DNA from 3 places in the Bradyrhizobium ontarionense genome. Region 2 is predicted to be linked to each of the others. Evidence: predicted binding sites of a transcription regulator. Region 2 holds the regulator's gene; each other region holds the start of a gene.
What was found. Region 2 encodes PhoB, which activates phosphate uptake and scavenging genes when phosphate is short. Its sites were predicted from a motif close to TGTCATNNANCTGTCAT; they were not measured.
Positions count from the first base shown of each region.

Region 1: LQG66_RS22430 (alkaline phosphatase D family protein) is a predicted target of PhoB. The motif match lies at 1,650-1,666, and genes of this name have one in related genera.
Region 3: LQG66_RS21730 (DUF2794 domain-containing protein) is a predicted target of PhoB. The motif match lies at 1,875-1,891, and genes of this name have one in related genera.

Region 1 is NZ_CP088156.1:5,075,252-5,078,526, reverse strand. It holds gene LQG66_RS22435 (TAXI family TRAP transporter solute-binding subunit) at 250-1,596, shown strand; gene LQG66_RS22430 (alkaline phosphatase D family protein) at 1,736-3,275, shown strand, end outside.
Region 2 is NZ_CP088156.1:3,467,214-3,470,488, forward strand. It holds gene LQG66_RS15670 (trypsin-like serine protease) at 1-845, opposite strand, end outside; gene phoB (phosphate regulon transcriptional regulator PhoB) at 944-1,651, opposite strand; gene phoU (phosphate signaling complex protein PhoU) at 1,668-2,384, opposite strand; gene pstB (phosphate ABC transporter ATP-binding protein PstB) at 2,419-3,240, opposite strand; gene pstA (phosphate ABC transporter permease PstA) at 3,237-3,275, opposite strand, start outside.
Region 3 is NZ_CP088156.1:4,932,872-4,936,146, reverse strand. It holds gene acnA (aconitate hydratase AcnA) at 1-506, shown strand, start outside; gene LQG66_RS21735 (DUF1223 domain-containing protein) at 696-1,478, shown strand; gene LQG66_RS21730 (DUF2794 domain-containing protein) at 1,903-2,268, shown strand; gene LQG66_RS21725 (GNAT family N-acetyltransferase) at 2,343-2,873, opposite strand; gene LQG66_RS21720 (Bax inhibitor-1/YccA family protein) at 3,042-3,275, opposite strand, start outside.

The DNA.
Region 1 (3,275 bases), 1.6 Mb from region 2:
TATTGCCACGCCGGCCGGCCCGGGGGGCTCATCCCGCCTGTCCCTCCTTCATCCACTCGGGCTCCGGTAACCATGACGCAGATGTAACCCCGGACCGACAAGAAATTTGCTACAGATTGACGTTAGCGAATAGGAACCAGACGAAGCCGCGCCGCCGGCGCCGCTTCTGAGCCGATGGAAGAGACCGGAGGACGGGACCTGGCAGACCCTCAGACCACGCCAGCGCAGCGCTCGCAGGTGCGCCCTGCCGTGTTCATCGTCATTGCCGGGATCCTTGCGATCGTCGGTGCTGTGACGGGTGCCTATTATTTCGCGATGCGCCCGGTGGTGCTGAAGATCGCGGTCGGCCCGTCCAACAGCGACGATCTCAAGGTGGTTCAGGCCCTGACCCAGGCGTTCGCGCAGTCTCATGCGTCCGTGCGGCTTCGTCCTGTTCCGACCGAGGGCGCGGCCGAAAGCGCTCAGGCGCTGGCTGCCGGCAAGGTCGATCTCGCGATCGTTCGCGGCGACCTCGATGTCCCGAAGAACGCACAGGCCGTCGCGACTCTGCGCAAGAACGTCGCTGTTCTCTGGGTGCCGCCGGCAGGCAAAGGCAAGAGCCGCAAGGGCGCCGCCAAGATCACCAAGATTTCGCAGCTGGCCGGCCACAAGGTCGGCATCATCGGGCGCACGCCGGCCAACGCGAACCTGCTGAAGGTGATTCTGCATCAGTACGGGGTCGACGCGGGCAAGGTCGAAATCGTCCAGTTCCCGATCACCGAGGCCACCGAAGCCGTCCGCAGCCAGAAGGCCGACGTCTATCTTGCGGCCGGGCCGATCAACAGCAAGATCACGGCGGACGCGATCGCAGCCGCCACCAAGGACGGCGGCACGCCGACGTTTCTGGCGATCGATTCGGCCGAAGCCATCGCGCAGAACCACCCCGAATATGAGGCGACCGAAATTCCCGCCGGCGCCTTCGGCGGCTCGCCCGATCGTCCCGAGGACGAGGTGAAGACGATCAGCTTCAACCATCACATCGTGGCGCGCAAAGGCCTGTCGGATTCGACCGTGTCCACATTCACGCATCAGCTGTTTTCGGTGCGTCAGCAATTGCTGTCGGAGTTCCCGCTGGCTGCCAAGATCGAGACCCCCGACACCGACAAGGACGCCGCGATTCCGGCGCATCCCGGCGCGGCGGCGTTCGTCGACGGCGAAGAGAAGACGTTCCTCGATCGCTACAGCGACTACATCTGGTGGGGCCTGATGGCGCTGTCGGCGACGGGCTCAGCCGGCGCCTGGTTCGCCGGCTACCTCAAGCGCGACGAACGCACCATCAACACCTCGCTGCGCGACCGGCTGCTCGAGATGATCCCGATCGCGCGCAAGAGCGATTCGACCGACGAGCTCGACCAACTGCAGGCCGAGGCCGACGAGATCCTGCGCAACACCTTGACCTGCTTCGAGGACGGCGCGATCGAGCATGCCGCGCTCACCGCTTTCAACATCGCGCTGGAGCAGTTCCACAACGCGGTCGCCGACCGCAAGCTGATCCTGATGAGCATGCCGGCGAACCTGCAGCGCACCGGCGCACAATTGCGCGCGGCCAGCACCTGACGTTGCGCCGCAGCCGATGCACGACTGTGTGGCGCGTCGCTGCGAGCGACCGGTGTAATTCAAGCGTCATCAATCTTTTCTAGGTCTGCGATGTCTTGGGCAGCGCCTGTCCGCGCGCCTATCCGACCAGGAGCTTCGCATGACCGTCCACGTCCCTCGCCCGCAGCTTCACAAGCTGTCCCGCCGCCGCTTCCTGTCGACCGCTGCCGCAGCCGGCGTCACGACGCTGTCGATGCCCTATCTCAGCCGCGCGGCCGACCGGCCGCAGCTGACGCATGGCGTCCAGTCGGGCGACGTCAGCATGGATGGCGGCGTGGTGTGGGCGCGCGCCGACCGGCCGTCGCAGATGATGGTCGAGGTTGCCACCACCGAATCGTTCAAGGACGCGCGCAGCCTGCCTCCGATCGCGGCGCTGCCTGAGAGCGACTTCACCGCCAAGATGCTGGTCGACAATCTGCCGAGCGGCCAGGACATCTTCTACCGCGTCAAATTCCGCGACCTCTCGCACACGGCCGTCGAAAGCGAGTCCATCGTCGGCCGCTTCCGTACCGCGCCTGGCAACAAGCGCGACGTCTCGTTCGTCTGGGGCGGCGATGTCGCGGGGCAGGGCTGGGGCATCAACCCCGACGACGGCGGCATGTTCACCTTCGCCACGATGAAGAAGCACCGGCCGGACTTCTTCCTCCATTCCGGCGATACCATCTACGCCGACGGCCCGATCCTGTCCGAGGTGAAACTGCCGGACAACAAGGTGTGGAAGAACCTGACCGTGCAGGAGAAGGCCAAGGTCGCCGAGACGCTGGACGAATTCCGTGCCGCGCATAAGTACAATTTCCTCGACGAGAATGTGCGCGGCTTCAATGCCGAGGTGCCGATCTTCGTGCAGTGGGACGACCACGAGGTGACCAACAACTGGTCGGCCTCCAAGGATCTGCCGGCGGCCTACAAGGAGCGCAACATCGAGCTGCTCGCGGCGCGTGCGGCGCGCGCCTTCCACGAGATGTACCCGATGCGCGAGAGCATCAATGAGCCGGGCCGGGTCTATCGCACCATCAACTACGGTCCGCATCTCGACGTGTTCGTGCTGGACGAGCGCAGCTATCGCGGCGCCAACGGCGCCAATCTGGAGACCAGCTACGGCCCGTCGTCCTACTTCATCGGACCGGACCAGATGCGCTGGCTGAAGCGCGAGCTGTTGAACTCGCGCGCGACCTGGAAGGTGATCGCCTCCGACATGCCGCTGAGCCTGATCGTCTATGATGATGCAGCAAATAAGAAGGGTTCGGAAGCGATCGCGCAGGGTGACGGTCCGGCGCGCGGCCGCGAGCTCGAGATCGCCGAGATCCTGCGCTTCATCAAGACCGCACCGATCCAGAACACGGTGTGGCTCACGGCCGACGTGCACTACGCGGCCGCGCACTACTACGATCCGAACAAGGCCCAATTCCAGGATTTCGAGCCGTTCTGGGAGTTCGTCTCGGGCCCGCTGCACGCCGGCACGTTCGGCCCGAACGAGCTCGACAACACCTTCGGCCCCGAAGTGCGTTTCATCAAGGCGCCCGGCCTCGACAAGCAGAACCTGCCGCCCTCGGCCGGGATGCAGTTCTTCGGTCATGTCAAGATCGACGGCCCAACGGGACAGATGACGGTGACCCTGCGCGATCGCGCCGACGTCGCGC
Region 2 (3,275 bases):
GCGGCTGGCGTGCCCCTGTTCATGCCGGCCAGGAAGCGGACGTTGCCGGGGCTGACCTGCGCGACCCCGTTGAACACGCAGTGTGCGGCGGTGAGCACGACGCGCGGAGCCACCAACGTGCCGGTGCACCAGCCGCCGGTGCTGTATTGCGCGACGGTGACCACGCCGATCGACGACGCCGGCCAGGATGTGGGATCGACGACCTCGCCGATGTGCCGATCGAGCCCGAGCAACTCTCCCGGCCTGGGGCTGGCGATGCCGGCGTCGGCCGATTCGAATTTCGGCTTCCAGTTGGCGATGATGGTCTCAGCCTGCCGCCGCTGCGCTTCGCTCAGCTTGACCCGCTGCACGTCGCGGCCGGCCGACCTCACCCCGTTGCGGCCGGCCATCACCAGCCAGGCGTAGCCCTGAACCGGATCCTGCTGCACCGATCGGCCGTCGAGCATCATCAGCCCGAGCATGTACTGCGACTGGGCGAAGCCCTGCGCAGCCGCGCGGGTGAACCAGCGTGCGGCCTCGCCGTAATCACAGGCAACGCCCTCACCATTGACGTAGGCGATGCCGAGATAATGCTGGGCGACGGCAAGCCCCTGATCCGCGGCCTTGCGATACCAGGCCAGCGCCTCGGCGGGGTTGCGCGGCTGGCCCCAGCCGAACGCGGACATGAAGCCGAGATCGAACTGCGCCCGCGCATCGCCCTTCCGCGCCAGCGGCGTGAGCCGACGCAGCGCCGCCGCATGCTCGCCGCTGCCGGCGGCGGCAACCGCTTCGTCGAGCTCGGCGGCCGAGGCGCCCACCACGGCGCCGAGCACCATGGCGAGACATATGATGATCGTCTTGATCAAGGGCGTCCGCTGGGACCGAAGACACTTCTGATGAGGCGCCCACCCAAAATGATCAAGACGGCATCGGCGTGGCGGAAAGCAGTCCGCCGCCTCCTTAATCAGGCCTGCTCGATCTTGGCAAAGCGATCGTCCAGGGCGTAGCCGGCCCCGCGCACGGTGCGGATCGGATCCTGCTCACGCCCGGGATTGAGCAGCTTGCGCAAGCGCCCGATGTGAACGTCCACGGTCCGCTCGTCGATGTAGATGTCGCGGCCCCAGACGCTGTCGAGCAGCTGCTCGCGGCTGAACACGCGGCCCGGATGCTCCAGGAAGAATTCGAGCAGCCGGTACTCGGTCGGGCCGAGATCGATCGGCCTGCCGGAGCGCGCCACGCGGCGCTTCTCGCGGTCGAGCTCGATGTCGCCATAGGTGAGCACGGTGGCGAGCCGCTCGGGGCTGGCGCGCCGCAGCAGACCCTTCACGCGGGCCAGCAGCTCGGGCACCGAGAACGGCTTGACGATGTAGTCGTCGGCGCCGGTCGCGAGCCCGCGCACGCGCTCACTCTCCTCGCCGCGCGCGGTCAGCATGATGATCGGCAGCTGCCTCGTCTCCGGCCGCGCCCGCAGCCGCCGGCACAGCTCGATGCCGGAGAGGCCCGGCAGCATCCAGTCGAGCACGACGAGATCCGGAATACGCTCCTTCAGCCGCGTGTCGGCCTCGTCGCCGCGCGCCACGGTCTCGACCTCGTAGCCCTCGGTCTCGAAATTGTAGCGCAGCAGCGTGGTCAGCGCTTCCTCATCTTCCACCACCAGAATGCGCGCAGCCATGTCTCAAGCGTCTCTCTCAGTTGCCGGGAATCGTGGTCGCAAAGCTCGTCATGTCGCCCTTGGGGCGCTTGTCCGTGATCTGCTGGCCCTCGATCATGTAGAACACCGTCTCCGCGATGTTGGTCGCGTGATCGCCGATCCGCTCGATGTTCTTGGCGCAGAACATCAGATGGATGCAGAACGAGATGTTGCGCGGATCCTCCATCATGTAGGTCAGGAGCTCGCGGAACAAGGACGTGCAGATGGCGTCGACTTCCTCGTCGCCCTTCCACACCGTCATCGCCGCCGGCAGATCATGCGCGGCATAGGCATCGAGCACGGTCTTGACCTGCGACTGCACGAGATCGGTCATGTGCTCGAGCCCGCGGATCAGCTTGAGCGGGTGGAAATCGCTCTCCAGCGCCGCGACACGCTTGCCGATGTTCTTGGCGAGGTCGCCGATGCGCTCCAGATCGGTCGCCACGCGCATCGCGCCGACGATCTCGCGCAGGTCGACCGCCATCGGCTGGCGCCGGGCGATCGTGAGCACGGCACGTTCCTCGATGACGCGCTGCAGCTTGTCGACCTCGGCATCGGTGGCGACCACCTTCTGCCCGAGCGCCACGTCGCGCCGCACCAGCGCATCGACGGAATCGACGATCAGCCGCTCGGCGAGGCCGCCCATTTCCGATACCAGCCGCGTCAGGTCCTGCAGATCGCTGTCGAACGCCTTGGCGGTATGTTCACTGGCCATGATGATCTCCTAGAGGCAATGATGCTGTCCGGCGTCAGCCGAACCGGCCGGTGATGTAGTCCTGGGTCCGCCGATCGCTCGGCGAGGTGAAGATCTTGCTGGTCTCATCGAACTCGATCAGCTCGCCGAGATACATGAAGGCGGTCTTGTCGGAGACGCGCGCCGCCTGCTGCATGTTGTGGGTGACGATCGCGATCGTGTAGTTATCGGACAGCTCCTGGATCAGCTCCTCGACCTTGGCAGTCGAGATCGGGTCGAGCGCCGAGCACGGCTCGTCGAACAGGATCACCTCCGGCCTGACGGCCACGGTGCGCGCGATGCATAGCCGCTGCTGCTGGCCGCCCGACAGCGACAGGCCGGACGCGTTCAGCTTGTCCTTGACCTCGTTCCACAGCGCGCCACCGCGCAGCGCCTTCTCGACGCGGTCGTCCATCTCCGACTTCGAGATCTTCTCGTAGAGGCGGATGCCGAAGGCAATGTTTTCGTAGATCGTCATCGGGAACGGCGTCGGCTTCTGGAACACCATGCCGACCCGGGCGCGCAGCAGGTTCAGATCGAGCTTGGGATCGAGGATGTTGGTGTTGTCGAGCATCAGCTGGCCGGTCGCGCGCTGGCCCGGATAGAGATCGTACATCCGGTTGAAGATGCGCAGCAGCGTGGACTTGCCGCAGCCGGACGGGCCGATGAAGGCGGTCACGCGGTTGGTGCCGAGCGACAGGTTGATGTTCTTCAGCGCCTGGTGCTCGCCATAATAGAAATTGAGATTGCGCGCGATCACCTTGGCCGGGGCGTCCGGCAGCGACTTGGAGGGAATGGCGGCCGTCGGGCTGCTCACGGATACGGACATATCGGTCATTTCGAGCTCCTCTCGGCGCCGAGAATGCGCGCGCC
Region 3 (3,275 bases), 1.5 Mb from region 2:
TGCTCAAGGGCGCCGACGGCAACATCCCCGAGGGCGGCCTGACCAAGCACTGGCCCGACGGCGAGCAGATGTCGATCTACGACGCGGCGATGAAGTACCAGGAAGAGGGCGTGCCGCTGGTGGTGTTCGCCGGCGCCGAATACGGCAACGGCTCGTCGCGCGACTGGGCGGCCAAGGGCACCAGGCTGCTGGGCGTCCGCGCCGTGGTCTGCCAGAGCTTCGAGCGGATCCATCGCTCCAACCTCGTCGGTATGGGTGTGTTGCCGCTCACCTTCCAGGAGGGCACGTCGTGGTCCTCGCTCGGGCTCAAGGGCGACGAGAAGGTCACCATCAAGGGCCTGCAGGGCGACCTCAAGCCGCGCCAGACCCTGACCGCCGAGATCGTTTCGGCCGACGGTGCGGCCCAGCAGGTGCCGCTGCTCTGCCGCATCGATACGCTGGATGAGCTGGACTACTATCGTAACGGCGGCATCCTGCACTACGTGCTGCGCAAGCTGGCGGCTTAACCACGGCGCGGTGCGACAGATTGGCTCACTCTGAAGTGAGTAGCGGGTGATGAAGGAGGCGGCCTATGACAAGGGGCCGCCTCCTTTTTTGCATTTGGGTTTTCAAATACGAGGCGGCTTCGCAGATTGCTGACGCAGCAGGGCGCGGCGAACGGTGTTCCAGACAGGACAGTGACGATGAGTGGACAGATGTCGTGGTGGTCGCGCGCGGCGCTGGGTGTCTGTGCGGTCATCGCTTTCGTCCGGCCGGCTGCGTCTGACCCGCGTGCGGTGATTGAACTTTTTACGTCCCAGGGTTGCTCGTCCTGTCCGCCGGCGGATAAGGTGCTTGGCGAATTGGCGAGAGATCCGTCCGTGATCGCTCTGTCTCTGCCGATCGATTACTGGGACTATCTCGGCTGGAAGGACACCCTGGCCGACTCGCGCTTTACGGCCCGGCAGCGCGCCTATTCCAGAGCCCGCGGCGATCGCGAAGTCTACACGCCGCAGGCCGTCGTCAACGGCTCGGTGCATGTGATCGGCAGCGATCGCGAGGCGATCGAAGGCGCCATCGAGGAGACCGCCCAGGGCGGTGCGGCAATGTCGGTGCCGGTCAGGCTGTCGGTCGACGGCCAGGATCTCACCGTGTCCGTGGCCGCGGCCAACGACCAGATGCCGCGCAAGCACGGCGAGGTCTGGGTGTGCTCGATCTCACGGGTAGTTCCGATCTCGGTCGGGCGCGGCGAGAACAGCGGCCGTGATCTGACCTACTACAACGTCGTTCGCGGTCTGCTGAAGCTCGGTGACTGGAATGGGTCGCCGGTCAGCTGGAACGTTCCGCTGGAGAAGATCGCCCGCGAGGGCGTCGACGGCACTGTCGTCTATGTGCAGGACGGCAGTCGCGACCGCCCCGGAGCCATGCTCGGGGCCGCCTTTTCCGAGCTGCCATTGGTCGGACGGGCTTCAGCAGCGGCGCGTGGTCCCGAGCGCTGATCTCCCGCCGTCCTGATCTTCGTTTTCGCTGACCTGCGGCAGGCGCGTCACGTCCATGGGACGGAGGCGCGCCGCAACATCTTCCGGGCAGTTCACGCCAAAAAAGCAAAAGGACCAACTTTCGTTGGCCCTTTGCCTTCACTTGTGAATAGACCCGATCCTTACGACCCCGGGGGGCTGGGGGCTGAGGAATCCGGAACCGAAAGGACCGGGCCAACGCACACGAACTTTATGCCTAACGGGAGGGGCGGTCGCTGGGCGGAAAGACGGCGCGATTATGATTCCGCTAACGATCCCGTGACGGTTGCGTGTTCTTGGAACACGTCTCGTTCGAAGCCAGGACCGAAGTTCGGCAATGAAAACGGCCCCTTGCGGCCGTCAGCGGATGGCGCGATCATGTCACATAGATGACAGGAGGACGCTCATGAACGTCACGCCGGAGGATACCGATCCCAGCGAGAACCGCGCAGCGGCGCGCAACGCTGCCGCAACGCCGAACCGGGTGACGTTCGATCGTCTCGAACTGAACCGCATCCTGAATATCTACGGTCGCATGGTCGCCAGTGGCGAGTGGCGAGACTACTCGATCGACTTCCTGCGCGACCGCGCGGTGTTCTCGGTGTTTCGCCGGGCCTCTGAAGTGCCGCTCTATCGCATCGAGAAGGATCCGCGCCTGGCCCGCAAGCAGGGCATGTACAGCGTGATCTCGGCCACCGGCCTCATCCTGCGCCGCGGCCACGAGCTCGAGCGCGTGCTGCTGGTGATCGCGCCGAAGCCAGCCTTGGTCTGACGCGGTCGATGTCATTCCGGGGGCTTGCGTGAGCGCCACCCCGGAATTCCGACGTCGCGGACGACCAGCGTCGCTTACGCCGGCGGCACGTCGCTGCTGCCGGCTCCGAGCGCGCGCTGCATCATGACCGTGTCGAGCCAGCGTCCGAATTTCAGGCCGACACTCGGATGCGTGCCGATCAGCTCAAACCCGCATTTGCGGTGCAGGGCGATCGAGGCGGCATTGGCGGAGTCGCCGATGACGGCGATCATCTGGCGGAAGCCACGGGCCTCGCAGTCCGTGATCAGCCGCTCCATCAACCGGGCGCCGATGCCGCGCCGGTGGCTCACCGGGTCGAGATAGACCGAATTCTCCACCGTGAAGCGGTAGGCCGGCCGGGGCCGGTAGGCGCCGGCATAGGCGTAGCCGGCAAGGCGTCCCTCCAGCTCGGCGACCAGATAGGGGAAACCGCCCTCGGTCAGGACGCGGAAACGGCGCGTCATCTCGGCGAGATCCGGCGGCTCGAGCTCGAAGGTCGCGGTGCCCTCGCGCACGGCCTGCGCATAGATTGCGGTGATGGCGGGAAGGTCGGCCTCGGCCGTCGGGCGGATTTCGATGCTGGACATGGGTGGAACAATACCAGGGCGAAATCGCCGATCAACCTCGCCCGGGCATGGCTGCCGTCCGCAAGGTGAGGCTTGGCCGCCGGTCGCGCGCAGAGAGCAGCCCCGCACAAAAGAGAAGCCCCGGCGGTGAGGCCGGGGCTTCGAAGGTCGCTCGTGTGAGCCGCTGGATCAGTCGCGCTGTCCGAGCAGCTGAAGCAGCAGCGTGAACAGGTTGATGAAGTTCAAGTACAGCGACAGCGCCCCGGTGATCGCCGCGCGCTCGGCGACGTCGCCGCCCGCAGAGGCGTAGCCGTAGATGTACTCGTTCTTCAGCCGCTGCGTATCCCAGGCGGTCAGGCCGGCGAACACGAACACGCCGATCACCGACACGATGAACTGCAGCATCGAGCTTGCCAGGAACAG